Regions from separate parts of the Photorhabdus viridis genome, predicted to be linked through region 2. Evidence: riboswitches for the same ligand, from Rfam matches in the RefSeq annotation. Region 2 holds a riboswitch; each other region holds the start of a gene.
What was found. A riboswitch is a leader RNA that binds a small molecule or an ion and turns the genes downstream of it on or off. The one in region 2 is predicted to bind thiamine pyrophosphate.
Positions count from the first base shown of each region.

Region 1: another riboswitch for thiamine pyrophosphate. It lies ahead of thiB (thiamine ABC transporter substrate binding subunit); the one in region 2 lies ahead of thiC (phosphomethylpyrimidine synthase ThiC).
Region 3: another riboswitch for thiamine pyrophosphate. It lies ahead of thiD (bifunctional hydroxymethylpyrimidine kinase/phosphomethylpyrimidine kinase); the one in region 2 lies ahead of thiC (phosphomethylpyrimidine synthase ThiC).

Region 1 is NZ_JBEJZY010000073.1:4,282-8,571, forward strand. It holds gene thiP (thiamine/thiamine pyrophosphate ABC transporter permease ThiP) at 1-620, opposite strand, end outside; gene thiB (thiamine ABC transporter substrate binding subunit) at 596-1,609, opposite strand; TPP riboswitch at 1,682-1,786, opposite strand; gene rppH (RNA pyrophosphohydrolase) at 1,900-2,430, shown strand; gene ptsP (phosphoenolpyruvate--protein phosphotransferase) at 2,440-4,290, shown strand, end outside.
Region 2 is NZ_JBEJZY010000052.1:6,530-10,819, reverse strand. It holds gene thiE (thiamine phosphate synthase) at 1-50, opposite strand, end outside; gene thiC (phosphomethylpyrimidine synthase ThiC) at 43-1,971, opposite strand; TPP riboswitch at 2,076-2,201, opposite strand; gene ABR397_RS18900 (HAD family hydrolase) at 2,257-2,919, opposite strand; gene nudC (NAD(+) diphosphatase) at 3,080-3,847, shown strand; gene hemE (uroporphyrinogen decarboxylase) at 3,956-4,290, shown strand, end outside.
Region 3 is NZ_JBEJZY010000009.1:89,675-93,964, reverse strand. It holds gene fbaB (class I fructose-bisphosphate aldolase) at 1-694, shown strand, start outside; gene thiD (bifunctional hydroxymethylpyrimidine kinase/phosphomethylpyrimidine kinase) at 811-1,611, opposite strand; TPP riboswitch at 1,653-1,745, opposite strand; gene cspE (transcription antiterminator/RNA stability regulator CspE) at 1,861-2,070, opposite strand; gene pagP (lipid IV(A) palmitoyltransferase PagP) at 2,671-3,294, shown strand; gene ABR397_RS05470 (amino acid permease) at 3,364-4,290, opposite strand, start outside.

The DNA of each region.
Region 1 (4,290 bases), on a different contig from region 2:
CAGAGCATAAAAATCAGCGCGCCGGTTGGCAGGATTTGGCGGCGCAGGTAAGGCCACTCAACAAAACGAAAATGTTGCCATTCATTCATGCCTAACTGTGCGGCTAACTGCCGTTGTTCCACCGCAATGTTTTCCAGTGATTGCAGTAATAATCGTGTTGCCAGTGGCATATTAAAGAAGATATGCGCCAGCAAAATTCCCTGTAAACCGTAAGGTGTAAAATGGTAAGTGATACCGGTCCATTCACAGAACTGCGCCAACCAACCGACTCTGCCATAGACAGTCAGAATGCCAAACAGAGCGACCAGTACCGGCAAAACCAGCGTCATAGCACACAGGCGCAGAAACAAGGTTCGGCCTGGGAAATGACGGCGGTAGAGTGCTCGGGAAAGAAAAATAGCGGGCATAACAGAAAACAGAGCCGATAAAAAAGCTTGCCAGAATGTAAAACGCACCACATGCCACAAATAGCGATCTTCTGTCAGCAAGTACCAGTCGCTTTCAGGCGCGTTAAACCAAAGTGTACCGAATGCCAGTAAAGCGACCAATAGCAAAAGACCGGAGGCAATCGCCCCCGGCAACAGCCATCCGGCTATCAGCGGCTGACAGCGCTTTGCCATGCACGAATCCATTGATTACGGTGTGTTGCGACGTCTTCCGCGCTGTACTGTAATGATTTCTCTGGTATTGAAAGCTGTGAATAAACTTCTGGTAGTTGGATATCAATAACCGGATACATCCAGTTAGTCGTTGGAATTTCCTGTTGGAAAGCCGGAGTTAATATAAACCGCATAAATTTCTGGGCAAGTTCCGGTTGCTTGCTGGAGGCTAGTTGGGCGGCAACTTCGACTTGCAGGTAATGACCTTCACTAAACGTTGCCGCAGCATAATAGTCTTTCTTCTCAGACAAAATGTGATAGCCCGGTGAAGAGGTATAGCTCAGAACCAAATCGCCTTCGCCTTTCAGGAATAGACCATAAGCCTCACTCCAGCCTTTGGTGACTGTCAGTGTTTTCTTTGCCAGTTTTTGCCAGGCTTGTGGGGCATCATCACCATAAATTTTCTGCATCCACAACAGCAAACCTTGCCCTGGCGTGCTGGTACGGGGATCTTGGTAGATCACTTTCCAGTTATTGTGACTGTTGATCAGTTCGTCCATGCTTTTTGGCGGATTTGGTAACGTATTTTTGTTGTAAATGAAAGCAAAGTAACCATAGTCATAAGGAATAAATATGTTGTTATTCCATGGCACAGGCAGTTTCAGTTTGTGGGTATCCACTTGGCTTTCAGTGAACAGACCGGTTTGTTGGGCCGCTTGCATCAAGTTGTTATCCAGACCAAGGATAACATCGGCAGCCGTGCGCTTTCCCTCCATTCTGAGGCGGTTGAGCAGGGACACGCCATCTTCCAGAGCAACAAATTTCAGTTTACAGCCACATTCAGCTTCAAACGCTTTTTTAATCGCAGGTCCTGGTCCCCATTCGGTGGCAAAAGAATCATAGGTGTAGACAGTTAATACCGGCGTTGCCTGTGCAGCTTGACTCAATAACAAAGCAGAGGCTGACAGTACCGTCAGTACAATTAATTTGGAAAATAACGTCTTAAACACTTTGCTCTCCTTAATTTAAGAGGATTGGCAAAGGATCTGAGGGCGCGCTAAATGGAAAGATAATTTCTGTGAAACAATTAGCAGCTCAAATCCCTACGCCGGTATTAGCCGGATCAGGTTCGGCGGGTTTACTCTCAGCAAGACTGTTTTAAACAGCCAGCACCCCGTTGAGATGGCGCTATTGTAGAGATTTAGCTAGCGACTGCAAAGTCCAATGATAGAGGTTTACCACTTGAGGGTAGTGTGAAACAATTAGTCATCTTTCAAATTTAGTTTATTGAGGTAGTCTGGTGATCGATGATGATGGCTACCGCCCGAATGTAGGAATTGTAATTTGTAATCGACAAGGCCAAGTTTTGTGGGCCAGGCGTTATGGGCAACATTCCTGGCAATTCCCTCAGGGGGGAATTAATCCGGGGGAATCACCAGAGCAGGCTATGTACCGGGAACTGTATGAAGAAGTGGGTTTAGGTCGGAAAGATGTACGCGTTCTGGCCTCTACCCGTAATTGGTTACGTTACAAATTACCCAAGCGTTTGGTGCGTTGGGATACAAGACCTGTCTGTATTGGCCAAAAGCAGCGGTGGTTTTTATTACAACTGCTTTGTAATGAAGAAGATATTAATGTGCAGCACAGTAATACCCCGGAGTTTGATGGCTGGCGCTGGGTCAGCTATTGGTATCCTGTCCGGCAGGTTGTCTCTTTTAAGCGCGATGTTTACCGGCGTGTGATGAAGGAATTTGCTTCGGTTGTAATGCCAATACAAGAAAGCATATCGTTGCCGCGTTCTTCATATTCTTATCGTCGCAAAAGAAGTTAGGTTAGCTCCATGCTTATGCGCTTACGGGAAATTGTTGAAAAAGTTGCTATGGCAACCAATCTGGCCGAAGCGCTTGAGCTATTGGTGAATGAGACTTGCCTGGCGATGAGCACAGATGTGTGCTCTATCTATCTTGCTGATCATCAACGGCAGTGTTATTACCTGATGGCAACCCGAGGATTGAGGAAACCCCGGGGAAGAATTATCAGCCTGGCATTTGGCGAGGGAGTCGTTGGACAAGTTGGTCAATTATCTGAACTGATTAATTTGGCGGATGTACGCAGTCATCCAAGTTTCAAATACCTGCCTCAGGTTAAGGAAGATAACTTCCGCGCTTTTTTGGGCGTTCCCGTTATTTATCGTCGTCAGTTGCAAGGCGTTTTGGTCGTTCAACAGCAAGAACAACGCTTGTTTAATGAGACCGAAGAATCCTTTATGGTAACGCTTGCAACACAGCTGGCCGTGATTCTTGCTCAGGCTCAGACCAAGGGTTTATTTGGTCACTACCGGCAGACCCGAATTAAAGCGTTGGCAATTTCCAGCGGCATCGTCATGGCCCAAGGTTGGCAGGATTGTTCCCAGCCTTCACTTGAACAAATTTTTGAAGCATCAACCCTTGATCATGCTGCGGAACGCTCTCGTCTGATTCAGGCGCTTGAAGATACGATGGCGGAATGCCGGCGGCTCAGTAAGCGTTTTACTACCGGCTCTCAAAAAGAAAGTGCTGCGATTTTTGATCTCTATTCCTACCTCTTGAATGACCCTCAGCTGAAACAAGATCTGTTTTCTTGTATTGAGCAGAGATTTGTCGCGCAATGGGCGGTTAAACAAGTTATTGAAAAATACGCAGAGCAATTCGCCAGCTTACAGGACGCCTATATGCGGGAGAGGGCATCGGATCTGCGGGCGCTTGGGCAACGATTACTGTTTCATTTGGATGATTCACCGACTGTCAGCCATCAGTGTCCTGAATGGTTTATTCTGGTTGCTGATGAACTGAGTGTTAACCTATTGGCAGAAATGCCGCAGGAAAGATTAGCAGGGGTTATTGTTCGTGATGGCGCGACGCATTCACACTCTGCCATATTGGTTCGTGCGATGGGAATCCCGGCCATTATGGGGGCTGATATCCAGCCGGAACTCCTGCACAATCGTATGCTGATTCTTGATGGTTTCCGCGGAGAGGTTTTTATTGAACCTGAGCCGCTGATTTCTCAGGAATATAAACAGATCATCGAAGAAGAAAAAGCACTTAGCAAACTGGCTGAAGGGGATGTTGATCAGGAAGCGCGGCTCAAAAGTGGTGAGCGTATTCTTGTTCAGCTTAATGCGGGTTTGAGTCTGAAATATGAGTTACATATAAGTAATAACATTGATGGTGTTGGCCTCTATCGAACCGAAATACCCTTTATGCTGCACTGTGGTTTCCCTTCAGAAGATGAACAAAAAGCCCGTTATCAGGAGATGCTGCAATTATTTCCCGATAAACCTGTGGTATTGCGTACACTTGATATTGGCGCGGATAAACAACTACCTTACATGCCCATCAGCGAAGAGAACCCTTGCTTGGGGTGGCGCGGTATACGGGTGACATTGGACCAACCGGAAATCTTTCTTATTCAGCTTAGGGCTATGCTCAGAGCGAATGTTAATAGCGGTAATTTGAAAATCCTTCTGCCAATGGTCACCAGCATGGAAGAGATTGATGAAGCTAAAAGGTTGATAGACAGAGCGAAAGAGGAAGTTGAGCAAATCCTGGCGCACCAGATACCTATGCCGCAGCTTGGCGTGATGATAGAAGTTCCTTCGGCTATTTTTCTTTTGCCGCAACTGAAAAGTAGAGTCGATTTTGTTTCTATT
Region 2 (4,290 bases):
CCCAATCTATGTTCAGTCGGGGCAAATGAGGCATTAGGCAGATTACTCATGAGATACGCCCTCCGCACTGTGATACAGCTCGCTGCCGCGGGCGCGAAATTCTTCTGACATCTGTTCCATACCGGCGGCATAATCGCGTACTTCCTGAGAGATCTTCATTGAGCAGAATTTAGGTCCGCACATAGAACAGAAATGAGCAATTTTACCGGAGGCTTGTGGCAGAGTTTCGTCATGATAGGCTCGTGCGGTCTCTGGATCGAGCGCCAGATTAAATTGATCTTCCCAACGAAATTCAAATCTTGCTTTTGACATAGCGTTATCACGGATTTGTGCGCCTGGATGACCTTTGGCGAGATCGGCGGCATGAGCAGCAATCTTGTAGGTTATCAGTCCTTGCTTAACATCATCTTTGTTTGGCAGACCAAGATGTTCTTTCGGCGTCACATAACAGAGCATGGCGCAGCCAAACCAGCCAATCATTGCTGCACCAATGCCTGAAGTGAAATGGTCATAACCTGGCGCAATATCTGTCGTCAGTGGCCCAAGAGTATAGAAAGGGGCTTCATGACAGTGTTCCAATTCTTCTGTCATATTGCGACGAATCATCTGCATTGGAACGTGTCCGGGGCCTTCGATCATCACCTGAACATCATATTCCCAGGCAATTTTGGTCAATTCGCCTAATGTGTGTAGTTCTGCAAATTGGGCTTCATCATTGGCATCTTGAATAGAGCCGGGGCGCAGGCCATCCCCTAATGACAGGGAAACATCATAAGCGGCACAGATTTCACAAATCTCGCGAAAATGTTGGTAGAGGAAGTTTTCCTGATGATGAGATAAGCACCATTTCGCCATAATTGAGCCACCGCGGGAGACAATCCCGGTCAGGCGTTTGGCTGTCATCGGTACATAGCGCAGCAGAACGCCTGCGTGAATAGTGAAGTAATCCACCCCTTGCTCTGCTTGTTCCAGCAAGGTATCACGGAACATTTCCCAGGTGAGGTTTTCCGCTACGCCATTGACTTTTTCCAGTGCCTGATAAATGGGGACGGTACCGATAGGAACCGGGCTGTTACGCAAGATCCATTCGCGGGTTTCGTGGATATAACGGCCAGTGGAGAGATCCATTACTGTATCTGCTCCCCAACGGGTAGACCAGATTAGCTTTTCTACTTCCTCTTCAATAGAAGAGGTCACTGAAGAGTTACCGATATTGGCGTTAACCTTCACCAGAAAATTACGACCAATAATCATGGGTTCTGATTCAGGATGATTGATATTGGCAGGAATAATCGCCCGGCCAGCAGCGATCTCCTGGCGGACAAATTCTGGTGTGATATTTTCTGGCAACTGAGCGCCGAAGCCTTGCCCGGCATGTTGTTGGCGTAGCACATCACCGCAGATACGTTCGCGCCCCATATTTTCCCGCAGCGCGATAAATTCCATTTCCGGCGTGATGATGCCTTTACGGGCATAGTGCAATTGAGTCACGCGCTTGCCTTTACCGGCTTTTAATGGATGAGGGCGGTTATTGAAACGTAAATGATCGAGGCCAGCATCCGCCAGACGTTGCTGAGTAAAATCAGAGCTAAGGGTGGTAACAGGTTCAGTATCTTGGCGTTCATCGATCCAGTGCTGGCGCAGTTTAGTTAACCCAACATGCACATCTAGCATGGAATCAGGATCGCTATAAGCGCCGGAAGTATCGTAAACAGGAATAGCTTCGTTTTCCTCATATTGCGGTTCTTCTTTGGTTCCACCGATCAAAGTGGGTGATAACTGAATTTCCCGCATTGGGACTTGGATATCGTCACGTGAACCTTGGAGATAAATTCGTCGTGAGTTAGGGAATGAAACTCCCTGAATAGAATTAATAAACTCCTGAGCGGCCTCGCGTTGAGCTTTACGTGGACGTGCCGGGCTGGGTTTTGGCGAAATATCAGTTGCAGGGATAACAGTATTATTAGACATAGCAAATTCCTAACTGTGTTATTGGGAAAGTTGCTTGTCTGGAGCTCGCAGGGAGTAATAATTGATGGCTGAATGGACTCTTAGAAAACTTGGTGAGCCGACAGCGGTTGATTACTCTTGTTCCCTTCGCGGGTCTTAACCCGATCAGGTTCCGCGGATCCCGAATTAACGGTCTCAGCCTGTGTATGCTGCGATAAAACAGCTTACGCTAGGCACTCCGACAAGAAAGTACACATTAGTATAGAAGGGATTATGAAAACTACAACCCTTGATAAATGAAAGTATTTACAATGACCATGTTAGCTGTTTCCAGCTATGTTGTTCTGCTTGAGCTTGCAAATGGGTATCGGCATTGACGGTAATCACCTCATCGGCAAACTGACACATCGGCAGATCATTAATCGAATCACTATAAAAACGGATAGTTTCAGGATAACTGTTTTGTTGCTCCAACCACTGTTTCATTCGTTTTACTTTACCTTCCCGAAAAGTGGCAATACCGTCTATTTTGCCGGTATAACAGCCGTTTTCTATTACCATATCAATGCCCAGCGCAGTGTGAATACCAAATTCGGCAGCAATCTTTTTCACAATAAAAGAGACGGTAGCAGAGATAATCATGACTGGAACCTGTTGCTGTTGATACTCTTCAAGCAGAGCTTTGGCTTGTGGATAAAACCGTGGTCTGATTTTCTCTTTAATAAATTCGGTGAGCCAGACATCAATCTGCTCTAGCGGAACCTGATGTAATGTTTGCAGGCTAAATGCCAGATAGTCATTCATATTCAGCATACCTGCGCTGTAATCAGCCGCCATTTTTTTGTCTGCTGCGATAAAACTGGGATCAGTAATTATGCCTTTTTCCCATAAGAATTCTGTCCATATAGCGCTGGAATCACCGGAGATTAAGGTGTCGTCCAGATCAAACACTGCAAGCAGTTGTGGCATGATGTTATGTTCCTCAGGTCAAAGCACATTGATAGCTGAGAATCATGCCTGCCATTGCCTGGTCAGGCAATACAACATATAACAATAAGACACTCTTTTTCTGATGAAAAAGCGTATGATTTATACACATATTAAAATAATTTAAGATGTCATAGTGATGATGCAACAACAAATTACAGGAACAGAACGTGGCTGGTGGATTATCAGCTATGAAAATCGTATTTGGCTCCCGGAAGGGGAATTACCTTTTGGAATTGCTGTCCAATGGTCATTGCAAGGAAAAATAGCGTGGCCTATTGGTGAATGGCAGGGTGAGAAAGTTTGGCTTATTTGTCAGAAAATGACTTCAGATATGGTTTCGCTGCGGCAAATTATTTCAAGTGATAGTGGGCTGTTTCAGTTAGCTGGCCGTGGAATGCAGTTGGCGGAGTTTTATCGCTCTCATCGATATTGTGGTTATTGCGGTAGTGAAATGTATCATAGTGTCAGTGAATGGGCTTGTTTGTGCCATCACTGTCATGAACGTTATTATCCTCAGATTGCGCCTTGCATTATTGTCGGTATTCGTCGCAATGATCAGATTCTGCTGGCGCAGCATCAACAGCATCGTGGAGGGATATACACAGTACTGGCGGGATTTGTTGAAGTCGGTGAAACACTTGAAGAAGCGGTCTCCCGTGAAGTCATGGAAGAGAGTAATATTAAAATCTGCAACTTACGTTATGTGGCTTCTCAGCCGTGGCCTTTTCCCCATTCATTGATGATGGCATTTTTGGCTGATTATGACAGTGGTGAAATCCGTCATGATCCGAAAGAGCTGATTAGCGCAGACTGGTATCGCTATGATCAACTGCCATTGATCCCGCCAGCCAATACGATAGCCCGCCGATTGATTGAAGACACGGTTGCTTTATGCCGAAATGCGTAATGTTCTGTTTGGCGCGATTCAACGGGAGAGATTTGTCTGTCATGTTACAATGGCAGTAAATCATTGCAGCCAGATAATATTGCGGCCAATAAATAAATGGAGTCTGTTATGAATGAATTGAAAAACGACCGCTATTTGCGAGCTTTACTACGCCAACCCGTTGATGTTACACCTGTATGGATGATGCGTCAGGCTGGTCGTTATTTGCCGGAATATAAGGCTACCCGTACCGAGGCAGGTGATTTTATCTCTCTGTGTAAGAACACTGAACTTGCTTGCGAAGTCACCTTACAGCCTTTACGGCGTTATCCATTGGATGCGGCGATTCTCTTCTCCGATATTCTCACTATTCCTGATGCAATGGGGTTGGGACTCTATTTTGAGGCAGGAGAAGGCCCGTGTTTTAAATCCCCTATTTTGAATCGTGCTGATGTAGAAAAACT
Region 3 (4,290 bases), on a different contig from region 2:
TTCCCGTCGCTATGCTCATAAGATCCCATTTCTGGTTAAACTGAACCACAATGAAACATTGAGTTATCCTGCCCAATATGATCAAACTTTATATGCCAGCGTTGAACAGGCATTTTATATGGGCGCAGTAGCCGTTGGTGCAACGATTTACTTTGGCTCTGCTGAATCACGTCGTCAAATTGAAGAAATTTCTGCGGCTTTTGAACGAGCGCATGAATTGGGTCTGGTCACGGTATTATGGGCCTACCTGCGTAACTCCGCCTTCAAAAAAGAGGGAGTGGATTATCACGCCAGCGCAGATTTAACCGGTCAGGCTAACCATTTAGCCGCCACTATCGGTGCCGATATCGTTAAACAGAAAATGGCTGAAAATAATGGCGGCTATACTGCAATTGGTTTTGGTCATACAGATAAACGTGTTTATTCTAATTTGACCACCGATCACCCAATCGATCTGGTTCGTTATCAGATAGCTAATTGCTACATGGGTCGTGCCGGCTTGATTAACTCAGGCGGCGCATCTGGTGATAATGATTTGTGTGATTCAGTTCGTACCGCCGTCATTAATAAACGTGCAGGTGGTATGGGGTTAATCCTCGGTCGTAAAGCTTTCAAAAAATCCATGAAAGAGGGTGTTGAACTAATTAACGCGGTTCAAGATGTTTATCTGGATCAACAAGTGACTATAGCTTAATAAGGCTTGCCATCGGTGATGATGAATAAAATCGTGAAGAAATGACACATTAGCCATATTGCTCTCATAGCACAGGCACCTTACCCTTCATGACTCATTATCACCGAATCCCCCCCTCACCACCACTGATGAAAATGATGTACAGGCCCAATTCCGGTTCCGACGTCCAGAGAATCCGCCTGTTCTAATGCCGCCTGGAGGTATGATTTGGCAACAGGAAGCGTTGTCTGCCAATCCGGATAGCGTGGACGCAAAGCCGCTAATGCAGAGGAAAGAGTACACCCTGTCCCATGAGTATGCCGGGTATTGATTCTGGGAGCAGTGAAACGCCATTCTCCATTCCCCGTAAATAGCCAATCAGGGCTTTCACCGCCGGTAAGATGCCCGCCTTTAAGTAAAACCGCTTCACATCCCAGTGATAATAATTCCCGCCCTTGTTTTTGCATGTCTGCTTCAGTTTCTGCTACGGAGCATCTCAATATAGCCGCGGCTTCCGGCAAATTCGGCGTCATCAACGAAACCTTCGGTAATAACCGTTCAACAACCGCAGAAACCGCTTCCGGCACCAGCAGCGGATCACCGCTTTTCGCAATCATCACCGTATCCAATACAACATAAGGTACTGAATAACGGCTTATTGCGTCTGCAACTACTGCAACATTGGCCGCATTAGATAACATGCCTATCTTAGCGCTATCGATTCTGATATCTGACAGCACAGACTCAAGCTGCGCAGCAACGAAAGCAGGATCTATGTCATAAACGGATTGCACGCCATGCGTATTTTGTGCGACAAGAGCTGTCATTACTGTTGCACCATAAGCACCAAGCGCAGAGAAAGTTTTTAGATCAGCTTGAATACCGGCGCCACCGCTAGGATCAGTCCCGGCAATTGTCAGTGAATTGATTCTTACCATAGGTACTCCTTCCCACCAGCAAAAGAAAAGCAGGTATCAGGAAAAAGACACCTTGACTTCCCTACGCTGGCATTATCCAGATCAGGTATTACGAGTTCATCTCAGCTCAGTAAAGAGCGCCCCGAGTCAAAACAAAAACACCCTATCAGATAACCAACAGGGTGATATCGGTATGTCATTGTTGCCAATAAAAAACCAATTAAGACAACAAATTTACTTCGTCAATTCAAAATGCTTGACAAAAAGAAGTTATGCTGCTGTGACGTTTGCTGCGGAAGGACCTTTCTGACCGTCCTGAATTTCAAACTCAACTTTTTGACCTTCCGCCAAAGTTTTAAAACCTTCGCTCTGAATAGCGCTAAAATGTACAAACACATCTTTGCTGCCATCAGCGGGAGTAATAAAACCAAAACCTTTAGATTCGTTGAACCACTTTACAGTACCAGTGATTTTTGCCATTTTAAGAATTTCCTTTGGATCACTTAATTCTAATTCGCCGTTCGGCGCAACATAAAAACCAGAGCGAGTTGCTGCTATTAACAGAACCGTATAACAGAACTGTACCTCGTTTACCCGAACGATTTATCACATATTCTTAATATGATGGCAAGCCATTTTTTATCAGCTATGGAGCTAACGCACATATTTAAAATTCTTAACAACAATAATTGTTTAACATAACCGCAAAAATTTGAAAATCCAAGGTTATCCTAATTAGCTTACAGTTTATCCACCCAACAAAACCCCAAATCATATAAGTAATTTTAATTTGTTTTGCCTATCTTATTATTAGAATCTTTATATCTATGGTATGTCTACAGGCACGAATCACCACTCTTTAAGTGAAAGAAAGAGTCAATACATTTCCAATATTCGTCAACCAAAATATCGGTATTAAATATACTCATTTAATACATATAACATCTTAATATTAATTTTTTGTTTAAGTTTTATTGAAAATAGCAAGAGTAGAATTCCTGAATTTAGATGTTTGTCATATTTTGTATGATGTAGAGGAGCTTCCCAATTTATGTCATTGGGAAATTGGAGCAATAAATAATGAAGTTTGATTTAACCGTAGCCCGCGCCCTATCAGCCACTCTTGTAGTCTCATCCGGGACAGTATTTGCAACAGCAACAGATACCGCCAATCAATCATTAACAACCACGGTATCCCATGCCCCCATCAGTTATGGCAACAGTTCAGACAGTTTATGGGGAAAATTCAGCAATAATGTCGCTCTCACTTGGGATGCATCCAGCAATGAACTTTATCTGCCGGTAATTACCTGGCATAACAGATTTACCTACGATGAAGAAAAAATTGACAAATATAATGAGCGGCCCTGGGGTTTCGGTTATGGTAAATATCGTTACGACGAAGACAATGACTGGCATTCTCTCTATGCTATGGCTTTTATGGATTCTCATAACCGTTTAGAACCTATCATTGGTTATGGGTTTCAGAAAATGTGGATACCCGGTGATTTAGATGGCTTCCGAATGGGTATTGGTTTCACTTTAAGCGTCACAGCTCGTCATGATTATTACTATGTCCCAATTCCACTCCCACTACCGCTATTCTCCATAGAATATGATCGGTTATCGTTTCAGGGAACATACATTCCCGGCACATATAATAACGGTAACGTTCTGTTCGCCTGGTTACGCTGGCAATGGTAACTAGATAAAAAATACCAGGCTGTGGGTGACATCAGCCTGGCATCCTTATCGAGATAATCCAGGCCTATGTCATCCTTGGTTCATGGTTTCCATTTTATTATTACGGGAATGGGATATGAGAAACCCGAGCCATAAAATACCAATCCAAAATGGCATCAGAATGACTGAAATACGAATACTGTCCATCATCAAAATAATGACCAGTATAAAGACCAGGAAAACCAGACACAGATAATTACTAAATGGGTACCAGAATGCTTTAAATGAAGGTTCTACCCCCTCTTTAACTTTCTTTGCCCGGAATTTTAAATGCGCCATACAGATCATGACCCAGTTAATAACCAGTGTTGTCACCACCAGCGCCATCAATAATTCAAATGCTTTACCCGGCATGACATAGTTGATCAATACACCAATTGATGTAGCCAATGCAGATATCACGATTGCTTTGGTAGGAACACCGCTCTCATTAACTTTTTTCAGCATTCTGGGAGCATTGCCTTGCTTTGCTAAACCGTACAGCATCCGGCTATTACAATAGACACCACTGTTATAAACGGACAATGCGGCAGTCAGAACAACAACATTCAAAACATTAGCCACCCAGAAACTATCCAAGTTATGAAAAATCATGACAAATGGGCTTTCACCTTCAATAACATTGCCCCATGGATAAAGCGATAACAACACAGTCAGAGAACCAATATAGAAAATCAATATTCTGTATACCACCTGATTGGTTGCCTTGGGAATACTGATACGGGGATTTTCCGCTTCCGCAGCGGTAATACCAACCAGTTCCAACCCACCAAAAGAGAACATAATCACAGCCATTGCCATGATAAGGCTGGAGAACCCATTCGGCATAAAACCGCCATATTGCCAAAGATTAGCAATACTGGCCTGCGGGCCGCCATTACCACTGACTAACAGGTAAGCGCCAAAAACAATCATGCAGATAATTGCTGTCACTTTAATGATAGCAAACCAGAATTC